Regions from separate parts of the Mesorhizobium sp. WSM3864 genome, predicted to be linked through region 1. Evidence: riboswitches for the same ligand, from Rfam matches in the RefSeq annotation. Region 1 holds a riboswitch; the other holds the start of a gene.

Region 1 (5,423 bases):
TGAAGACCAGCCCGGCGACCCCAGGCAGCGCCGTGCGCAGCGCCGGCCATTCGATCAGCCGGAAGGCCGACCGAGCGTCCATACCGAGCTGGCTCGCCAGCCGCCACTGGTCGGCCGGCACGGTGCCGAGCGCCTCGAGGAACAGCCGCGTGGCCAATGGCAGGTTGAAGAAGACATGCGCGACCAGGATGCCGGAAAGGCCGTAAATGCCCGGCCATTCCCCACCGCCGAACGTGCCGAGGATGCCGGCAAAATAACCGGCACGGCCGTAGAGCGCCAACACGCCGAGCGCGGCGACGATGGCCGGCAGCGCCAGCGGCACCGTGAACAACTGCAGGATCAGGCGACGTCCGGGAAAGTTCGTTTGCCTGGACAGGGCGCGGCCGACGAACACTGCCGGCAAGACCGAAAGCAATGTCGACAGCAGCGCCTGCCAAAGCGTGAAGCGGGCGACGCGGAGCAGATAGCTGTCGAAGGCCGCGGCAGCGCTGGACGGACCGCTCGCGCCTTCGAGGATCAGGCCGGCGAAGGCGCCGCCGATGAGCAAAGTGATGGCGACAAGGGCGATGATGCCGGCGGTGATGCGAGGGTCAGGGCGCGGCGTGGATTGCACGCTGCACCACGTTGGCTCGAGCTAGCGAACGCCACGTTCCGTCGCACCCCCCTCTGTCCTGCCGGACATCTCCCTCTCTAGGAGGGAGATTGGCAGCTTTGCCGCTCTTCCTACACCGTCGGCGGCTAGCGAAATCACCGATGACCGCGAATTTCCCCCTTTGCGGGGGAGATGGCCGGCCGGACAGAGGGGGGTGCTCAAGCGCCATCCTGCGTCCTACTTGCTCATCGCCGCCAGCCATTCATCCACCCAGGCCTTGCGGTTGGCCGCCACCTCGTCCGGGCTGAACAGCAGGGTTTTGGTCGGCTTCACCAGCTTTTCGAAGGCCGGGTTGAGCGGCTTGTCGGTCTTGCCGGCCGGGAACATCCAGTTGGTCTCCGGGATGACGTTCTGGAACTTGGGACCGGTCATGAAGGCTATGAATTTTTCCGCCAGCGGGTTCTTCGCGCCGGTTTTGGTGATGCCGGCGACCTCGATCTGCAGATATTCGCCCTCATCGAAGGACGCCGCCTGATAGCGCTCGGTGTTCTCGGCCACCATGTGATAGGCCGGCGAGGTGGTATAGGAGAGAACCATCGGCGCCTCGCCCTTGGTGAACAGACCATAGGCCTCGCTCCAGCCCGGCGTCACGGTCAGCACCTTCGGCTTCAGCTTGGCCCAGGCTTCCGGGGCCTTGTCGCCATAGACCGACTTGACCCACAGAAGCAGGCCGAGGCCGGGCGTCGAGGTGCGCGGATCCTGGATGATGATCTTGTCGGGGCCGGCGCCCTCGACCAGTTCCTTCAAGCTCTTCGGCGGCCTCTTCAGCTTTTCGGTGTCGTAGACGACGGCGAAATAGCCGTAGTCGAAAGGCACGAAGGTGTCGTCTTTCCAACCGCCGGGGACATTCACATCGGCCACCGCGCCATGCGGCGCGAACAAGCCGCTCGCCTTGGCCTCGGCGGTGAGATTGGTGTCGAGGCCGAGCACGATATCGGCCTTGGTGCCGGCGCCTTCGAGCTTGACGCGGTTGAGCAGCGCCACGCCGTCGGCGACGGAGACGAAGTCGAGATCGCAGCCGCATTCGGCCTCGAACTCCTTCTTCACCGCAGGTCCGGGACCCCACTCGGCAGTGAAGCTTTCGTAGGTGTAGACGGTAAGCTTGTCTTTCGCCTCGGCAGGTCCGCCTGCCAAAAGCGAAACAAGGCCGGCTGCAAGAACAAGGTTGGACAATAGCGAGCGCATCGGCGCCTCCTTCGTTCGGTTAAAGGAATTGAGGCGTCGGATGGTCCGAAACGTCTAATCCCTCCGCCGGTACAAACCGGATCAGGTTCAGCGGGTTGGCTTTCGTTGCCTCTCAGCCGGTTCGCAAAATCAGCGTCCGGCACCCCGTTAGAGCGTTTCGAGACATAGGCCCGGCCGATGCGGCGCGCAAGCGGAAGTTTCCTGGGCATCATCATGGTTCACCACGGTAACGAAGCGCGATTCCGTTTGGACGCGCCCGCTTCCGTTTCGTGGGCCGGGCTGGTAAGGGCGACGGCCATGGGCACATTCACCATCCTGCTTGGCGGCGATCTCGTCCGCACGCCTCGGCTCGATCGCCAGATCGAAGGCTCCCGCATCATCGCCGCCGATGCCGGTATCGGCCATGCCGATATGCTTGGCCTCCTGCCGGAGCTCTGGGTCGGAGATTTCGACTCGGTACCGCCAAACCTGCCGGAGAATCTGGCCGCCGTGCCGCGCAAGATTTTCCCGACCGAGAAGGACATGACCGACGGCGAGCTCGCCATTGCCGAGGCGCTGGCGCGCGGCGCCACCAGCCTGGTGCTGGCCGGCGCCTTCGGCGGCAAGCGCGCCGATCATGCATTTCTGCATTTGGCTCTAAGCGTGCGGCTGGCCGAGGCGGGCACGACCGTGCTGCTGACCAGCGGCGCCCAGGAGAGCGTGCCCATCCTGCCGGGCAAAGCCGGCTTCGACTACGCCGAGGGCACGCTGTTCTCGGTGCTCGGCTTCTCCGACCTCGCCGGCCTGACGGTCTCAGGCGCCAAATGGCCGCTGGACGGTGTCGAGGTGGCGTTCGGCTCCTCGCTTACCATATCAAATGAGGTTAAGGGCCGGCTCCATATCGCGCTCGAGCGTGGCCGGGCGCTGCTGCTCGCCCACCCCTATCCTCTTCCCGAAAGCTGACATGGCCCCGCCTCTTCTCAATCTGGATGGCATAAAACTGACGTTTGGCGGCACGCCGCTGCTCGACGGCGCGGTACTGAGCGCCTCCGCCGGCGAGAAGATCGCGCTTGTCGGCCGCAACGGTTCGGGCAAGTCGACGCTGCTCAAGATCGTCGCGGGGCTGATCGAACCGCAGGACGGCGAAGTATTCCGCCAGCCCTCGGCAACGGTGCGCTACCTGCCGCAAATGCCCGATATGGATGGCTTCGCCAGCGTGCGCGCCTATGTCGAAGCCGGCCTCGGGCCGGCCGACGACCCGCATCGCGCCACTTATCTGATGGAGCATCTCGGCCTGACCGGCGAGGAGCGGCCGAACGACCTTTCCGGCGGCGAGGCGCGCCGCGCAGCACTCGCTCGCGTCATGGCGCCGGAGCCCGATATCCTGCTCCTCGACGAGCCGACCAACCATCTCGACCTGTCGGTCATCGAATGGCTGGAAGAAGAGCTTGCCCGCACCTCGTCGGCCGTGATCCTGATCTCGCACGACCGCCGCTTTCTCGAGCGCGTCTCGCGCGCCACCGTCTGGCTCGACCGCGGCCAGACGCGCCGGCTGGACAAGGGGTTCGCGCACTTTGAGGAATGGCGCGACCAGGTGCTTGAAGAGGAAGAGCGCGAACAGCACAAGCTCGGCCGCCAGATCGTGCGCGAGGAGCATTGGCTGCGCTATGGCGTGACCGCCAGGCGCAAGCGCAACATGCGCCGGCTCGGCGAGCTGCAGGCCATGCGCCAGCGTTTTCGCAGCCATCGCGGCGCCGAGGGTTCGGCGACGATGGTGGCAAGCGACGCCGCTGAATCCGGCAAGCTGGTGATCGAAGCCAAAGGCATCGAGAAGAGTTTTGGCGACCTCACCGTGGTCAAGGGCTTTTCGACCCGTATCCAGCGCGGCGACCGTGTCGGCCTTGTCGGGCCGAACGGCGTCGGCAAGACGACGCTTCTCAAGATGCTGACCGGCGAGCTGGCGCCGGATGCCGGCACTGTGCGGCTTGGCGTCAATCTGGAAATCGCAACGCTCGACCAGAAGCGCGAGGCCGTCGACCCGCAGGAGACGCTGGCGAATTACCTGACCGACGGGCGCGGCGAGAACCTTGTGGTCAATGGCGAGCAGCGCCACGTCGTCTCCTATATGAAGGATTTTCTTTTCAAGCCGGAGCAGGCGCGTACGCCGGTGCGCGAGCTTTCGGGCGGCGAGCGGGCGCGGCTGCTGCTGGCCCGGGTGCTGGCGCGGCCGGCGAACCTTTTGGTGCTCGACGAGCCGACCAACGACCTCGACATGGAGACGCTGGAGCTGCTGCAGGAACTGGTCGCCGGCTTTGCCGGAACGGTCGTCCTGGTCAGCCACGATCGCGATTTCCTCGACCGCACAGTCACCAGCGTGATCGCGCCCGACGGCGCCGGACGCTGGATCGAATACGCCGGCGGCTATTCCGACATGCTGGCGCAACGCGGCGGCTCGAAGCTGGAGGAGCGCAAGGCAAGGCCGAAGGCTGAAGCGAACGAAGCGACGGACAGGGCCGAACAGACCAGCGCTAAAAGCCCGGCCAAGAAGCTCTCCTTCAAGCAGAAGTTCGCGCTGGAATCCCTGCCGAAGAAGATCGAGGCGGTGAGCGCGTCCATCTCAAGGCTGGAGAACAATATCGCCGACCCGTCCTTCTACGAGCGCGATCCCGCATCGTTCCAGAAGACCATCGCCGCGCTCGACAAGGAGCGCACCACGCTGGCCTCACTTGAGGAAGAGTGGCTGGAGTTGGAGATGCTGCGCGAGGAGATGGAAGGCTAGCCGCTATCGGCAAGTCTCACAGGCAGGCCTCGCAGATCGCAGCGATATGGCGTCTGTCGGTGCCGCAGCAGCCGCCGAGCACGGCTATCTGGCCGAAGCGGTCGCGCATGGCGCGGTAGCGCCGGCCGAGGTCGACAGGATCGCCTGGATCGAGTTCGGTCGCCGCATCCAGCTCGGCATGGCTTTTGGCGGAGGCGTTGGCCCGCACGCCGCGAATGCGCCTGATCCAGCGTCCGTCGCCGGCAGGGACGGCGTCGAAATGGCTCGGATGTGCGCAGTTGATCATGAAATATGCGGGAGCGCCGTCCGTTTCGCCGTCAACGGTCTCGATGGCGTCTCTCAGGCTCTCCCCCGAAGGCAGGCGTCCATCCGTCTCGACGGTAAACGAAATCACCGACGGGAGCCCCACCGCCATCGCGGCACAGGCTATTCCGGCAGCCTCCTGCGCATAGGTCATCGTAATGGCGCTGACCATATCGGCGCTGGCATCGCGGAATGCCTTGACCTGATCGCCGTGATAGGTCTCGGCCTCGGCGGGCGACATGACTGTGTCAACGCGGTAGCCGTCGCCACGGGGCCCGACCACCCCATTGACCAGCACGGTCATGCCACGCGCAACATAGGGCGCAGCCAGCGCCCGCGCCCATGACACTGCCTGCATGTCTATGCCCGACAATGCGACTTTCGAATAGCCGAGCTTTTCGCCCCAGTCCGGATTGGCGCGCCACGTCGGGGTATCGAGCACGAAGCCGACGCCGTGTTTGTCGGCGATGTCGAGATACTGGCGGAAATAGCGGGCCAACGTCGTCCGCCCCTCCTCCTCGCCAA
Region 2 (5,423 bases), on a different contig from region 1:
TGGGCGGCCGCCCGCTTGGCCGATGGCCCCGTGCTCATCGCCAGCAGTGGATCGCCCGAGGTGGTTTCGGCGCTGCAGGCGCGGCATGGACGTGACGCTGCCGGTCATGTGATCGAGCAGTCGCTGGCGACGATCGCCGAAGGTCTGGTCGAACTCGGCGTGCGCAGGTTGGTCGTGGCAGGCGGCGAGACGTCCGGCGCCGTCGTGGACCAGCTTGCCATTCCCGCCTTCGAGTTGGGCCCCGAAATCGCCGCGGGTGTCCCCGCGCTGCGCGCACTCGGCAGCCCGCACGGCGAGCTGCTGCTTGCCCTGAAGTCAGGCAATTTCGGTGGCGACCGTTTCTTCGCGGACGCCTTGGCCGTTTTGGCATGAGGAGTGACGGGGTCTTGGCTGTCCAAGGATAACTGAGAAGGTCGCGCCAGGGTCGAATGGCAGCGATGGACTGCGAAGAGGCCGCTCCTGCGCCATCAACCGAATGACTGATTTTTGGTCGAAGACGGTGATGCACAATCTCGCGCCCGGCGGACCTGCCGAATGACGGCAGCCGCTACGACCTGCACCGATCGCTGCCGGCAGCGCGCCGGCCGCCGCAGTGGTGCCCTCGAGCGACAATTCGCCCCTTCATAAATCCGTTGTGTCGATTTCGTAGATGAAACAGGGGGGCTTTGTGTAATGCCACTCTCTGGAAAAGGATGGAAAATGTCCAAGATCCCCGGCAAGACCGAAACGATCGACAACGCGGAATCCGCTACTTACGAGCCGTACCGGGTTACCGAGCAGGTTCGCGCTGTCGCCGAACAGGGCGTTGAGCAGGCGAAGGAAGCATTTTCCAAATTGGAATCGAACGCCGAGACGACTCAAAAGGCTCTTGAGTCGACCCTTGAGGTGGCCAAGACCACCCGCAACGAGGTGTCGCTGAAGACGATCGCAGCTCTGCGAGCCAATGCCGAAGCCGGCTTCGCTCACCTCGAAGCACTGGTTGCCGTGAAGTCGCCATCCGAGTTCTTCGAGTTGCAGGCCGCTTTCGTGAACAAACAGATCGACACTTCCGTCGAGCAGGCCAAGACCCTGCAGGCGGTGATGTTGAGAGCCACCGAAGACGTATCCAAGCCGATCAAGGATGCCTTCGAAAAGGCTTTGAAGAACCTCAAGGCCGCTTGACTGCTCAGGCAATCCGAGACCGGAGGTCGCAGACCTCCTCTGCTCGTTACGACATCAAGACCGGCACCTTCGCGCCGGTCTTCTTCCATTCGGCCGGCGTCCTTTGCACGAACCTCATCCATCGGCCAAGCATCGCTTTTCCAAACAGTTGGCTACGGAAAGGCGCGCAGAGACGGAGACGAAGGCCCGAAATCGGGACGAGGACGCCGCTTTGGTCCTGTAGCTACTTGACCGTTGATCGTTGCAGCCCGGTGCCGGCGATTTCTCCGGGGCTGCTTTCGAAGTCGAAGAGCCTTTGGGTCGCAAGCGCCGCGGCGCCAACGCGCCCAGGAATCGTCTGCCCAATCGGGTGCAATCGGCGGCGGGTCCCACATGGCATAACGCTTCAATGCATCGCGCATTGGCCCGAACAGATAGTCGCCAAAGGTGGCAATGGCGGTACGCTGATCCTGTCGGCGTTGAGCGGGACGCGGGACGAGAACAACCACAGCATTCGCGAACAGGCTCCCGGCAAGGCCCTTGCAGCCGTCGTGGGAACGCTGCAAGTCGACCCTTACGGCTGCGCAATAATTCGGTCCTGAACAAATCGAACCAGCGTCCATAGACGCCGAACAGATGCTCTTCGAGGCGAAAAATGCGTTCTTCAATCCGCCGCCACAAGGGATCGCAAAAGCGTTTCCTTGGCGGATGACAAGTGGGCCCCGACTGCCAGCTCGACGCGCGCAAGGTCGTGGCTCAATGGGCGTCGATGTAAGAGATGCTCGATCAAAGCTGCGTGGCTGCGCCGCTTCTCGTCGCTTGTTCCAGGCTGGAGAAGTCATGAAGTCGAGTTGACAGGATAGCGTCGCATCGTCCAACCTAGGCGCCTCACCAGGGGAGTCCCGGCAAGGGGCTGAGATACTGCTATCGCGCGCAGTGACCCGTTGAACCTGATCCAGTTCATACTGGCGTAGGGACGGTGCGAGGCTTCGCGGGTCGGCAATCCGGCTTCGGCATTCGGGCAGTGCCCGCATTCTAAGCGAAGCGTCACTTCCTCCTCATCGCGTGGACTGGGTCTCCGTTGCACTCGAGCAAGGAGGCTCACTCATGAATGCCCACACCCCGACCGTCACCGTCGGCGAACTCCCAGCTTCGAAGAAGGTCCACAAACCCGGTCAGCTTCACCCGGAGCTGCGGGTGCCGATGCGCGAGATCTCGGTCCACCCGAGCGCCGGCGAGCCGCCGGTCACTGTCTACGACTCGTCCGGTCCCTACACGGACGCCACGGTGAAAACCGACATCGAGCGTGGCTTGCCACGGCTGCGCGAGGCATGGATCGAGGCGCGCGGAGACGTGGGGCGCTACGAGGGCCGCACGATCAAGCCGGAAGACAACGGCTTCGTCTCAGCCGATCGCCTGACGCCGGAATTCCCGGTTCGCAACAGACCGTTGCGCGCGGCCGGCGGCCGCGCTGTCACACAGCTCGCCTATGCGCGCGCCGGCATCATCACGCCTGAGATGGAGTTCGTCGCCATCCGCGAGAACCTCGGCCGTGAGCAGTTGCGTTCGAAACTTCAACGCGATGGCCAAAGCTTCGGCGCCGCGATCCCTGACTTCGTCACGCCGGAATTCGTGCGCGACGAGGTGGCGCGCGGCCGCGCCATCATCCCGTCCAACATTAACCACCCGGAAAGCGAGCCGATGATCATCGGCCGCAATTTCCTGGTCAAGATCAACGCCAATATCGGCAACTCCGCCGTCACCTCGTCGATGGCCGAGGAGGTCGAGAAGATGGTGTGGGCGATCCGCTGGGGCGCCGACACGGTGATGGACCTCTCGACCGGACGCAACATCCACAACATCCGCGAATGGATCGTGCGCAATTCGCCGGTGCCGATCGGCACGGTGCCGATCTACCAGGCGCTGGAGAAGGTCGGCGGCGTCGCCGAGGAACTGACCTGGGAGGTGTTCCGCGACACCCTCATCGAGCAGGCCGAGCAGGGCGTGGACTATTTCACGATCCATGCCGGCGTGCGCCTGCCCTATATCCCGCTCACCGTCGACCGCGTCACCGGCATCGTGTCGCGCGGCGGCTCGATCATGGCCAAGTGGTGCCTGCATCACCACCAGGAGAGTTTTCTCTACGAGCATTTCGAGGAGATCTGCGACATCGCCCGGGCCTATGACGTGGCGTTCTCGCTCGGCGACGGCCTTCGCCCCGGCTCGATCGCCGATGCCAATGACGCTGCCCAGTTCGCCGAGCTGGAAACGCTCGGAGAGCTCACCAAGATCGCCTGGTCCAAGGACTGCCAGGTGATGATCGAGGGCCCCGGCCACGTGCCGATGCACAAGATCAAGCAAAACATGGACAAGCAGCTCGCGGTCTGTGGCGAAGCGCCGTTCTACACGCTTGGACCGCTCACCACCGACATCGCGCCCGGCTATGACCACATCACATCGGGCATCGGTGCGGCGATGATCGGCTGGTTCGGAACGGCGATGCTCTGCTACGTCACGCCGAAGGAGCATCTCGGCCTGCCCGACCGCGATGACGTCAAGACCGGCGTCATCACCTACAAGATCGCCGCCCATGCCGCAGATCTGGCCAAGGGCCATCCGGCCGCCCAGGTCAGGGACGACGCGCTGTCGCGAGCGCGCTTCGAGTTCCGGTGGGAGGACCAGTTCAACCTTTCGCTCGATCCCGAGACGGCGCGCGCCTTCCACGACGAAACCCTGCCCAAGGAGGCGCACAAGGTGGCGCATTTCTGCTCGATGTGCGGCCCCAAATTCTGCTCGATGCGGATCTCGCACGACATCCGCGCGGAAGCGCAGAAGGAAGGGCTCGCGGCCATGGCTGCGAAGTACCGCGACGGCGGCGATCTCTACATGCCGGTCGACAGCACCTCCGAGCGCACGGACACGCCATGAAGGTGCTCGTTCGCGGCGCTGGCGTCGCCGGATTGACACTCGCGCACGAGCTGGCGACGCGCGGCGCCGATGTGACCGTGGTCGAGAAACGCCTCGAGATCGCCGGCAATGCCTCCTGGCAGGCCGGCGGCATGCTCGCGCCCTGGTGCGAGCGCGAGAACGCCGAAGAGACCGTGCTGACGCTCGGACGCGGCGCAGCCGACTGGTGGGACGCCGCCTTGCCCGGTCATGTCGCGCGCCGCGGCACGCTGGTGCTGGCGTCTGCCCGCGATGCCGGCGAACTCGACCGCTTCGGCCGCCGCACATCCGGCTTCAGGCAGTTGGACGCCAGCCAAATCGCGGCACTCGAGCCGGCGCTCGAGGGCCGGTTCGGGCGCGGGCTGTTCTTCGCTGAGGAAGCGCATCTCGACCCACGGACGGCTCTGCTTTCCCTGCGCGACAAGCTGCGCAGGATGGGCGCGCGCGTCGAGTTCGGCCGCAGCTCGGCGCCGGCATCTCAGGATATCGAGGTGGACTGCACCGGCAGCGGTGACAGGCGACCGGAACTGCGCGGCGTGCGCGGCGAGATGCTGATCCTGCGAACGCACGAGATCTCGCTGGCCCGCCCGGTGCGGCTGCTGCATCCGCGCGTCTCCGTCTATGTCGTGCCCCGTGCGGAAAACCTGTTCATGGTCGGCGCGACGATGGTCGAATGCGATGCCAGAGGTCCGATCACCGCGCGCTCGACCATGGAGCTGCTCGGCGCCGCCTATGCGTTGCATCCGGCCTTCGGCGAAGCCGAGCTGGTCGAAACCGGCGTCGGCGTGCGTCCCGCATTCACCGACAACTTGCCTCGCGTCGAGCGCGACGGGGGGAATATTCGCATCAACGGCCTCTACCGCCACGGCTTCCTGCTCGCGCCAGCCATGGCGCGGCGGGCAGCCGACCTCATCCTGGGATCCTGGAGCAAAGGAGTTTGCCCTTGAAGCTCACCGTTAACGGCCAAGCCCATGAAGTCGCAGCAGAAACGCTTGCCGCGCTGCTCCGCGAACTCGACTTCCAGGGCAGCTGGCTCGCCACCGCGCTCAACGGCGAAGTCGTGCCAGCCCGGGAGCGCGACCGCTGCCGGCTCAGCAATGGCGATCGCATCGAAATCCTCTCGCCGATGAAGGGAGGCTGATCCCATGCTCGAGTTCTATGGACAGAAACTCGCGTCCCGCCTTCTGCTGGGCACCGCGCTTTACCCCTCGCCTGCCGTCATGGCGGAGGCGGTGAAAGCGTCCGGCACGGAGATCGTCACCGTGTCGCTCCGTCGCGAAACCTCCGGCGGCAAAGCCGGCGGCCAGTTCTGGTCGCTTGTCCAGTCGCTCGGCGTT

What was found. A riboswitch is a leader RNA that binds a small molecule or an ion and turns the genes downstream of it on or off. The one in region 1 is predicted to bind thiamine pyrophosphate.
Region 2: linked by a shared signal. The riboswitch ahead of thiC (phosphomethylpyrimidine synthase ThiC) and the one ahead of thiB (thiamine ABC transporter substrate binding subunit) in region 1 are both predicted to bind thiamine pyrophosphate.

What each region holds. Positions count from the first base shown of each region.
Region 1 covers NZ_NSGD01000004.1:231,855-237,277, reverse strand. The annotation lists gene thiP (thiamine/thiamine pyrophosphate ABC transporter permease) at 1-613, opposite strand, end outside; gene thiB (thiamine ABC transporter substrate binding subunit) at 830-1,837, opposite strand; TPP riboswitch at 1,879-1,994, opposite strand; gene CK215_RS11470 (thiamine diphosphokinase) at 2,135-2,779, shown strand; gene CK215_RS11465 (ABC-F family ATP-binding cassette domain-containing protein) at 2,781-4,595, shown strand; gene CK215_RS11460 (homocysteine S-methyltransferase family protein) at 4,612-5,423, opposite strand, start outside.
Region 2 covers NZ_NSGD01000007.1:32,210-37,632, reverse strand. The annotation lists gene otnK (3-oxo-tetronate kinase) at 1-372, shown strand, start outside; gene CK215_RS16435 (phasin) at 700-1,161, shown strand; TPP riboswitch at 2,024-2,135, shown strand; gene thiC (phosphomethylpyrimidine synthase ThiC) at 2,248-4,068, shown strand; gene thiO (glycine oxidase ThiO) at 4,065-5,033, shown strand; gene thiS (sulfur carrier protein ThiS) at 5,030-5,227, shown strand; gene CK215_RS16415 (thiazole synthase) at 5,232-5,423, shown strand, end outside.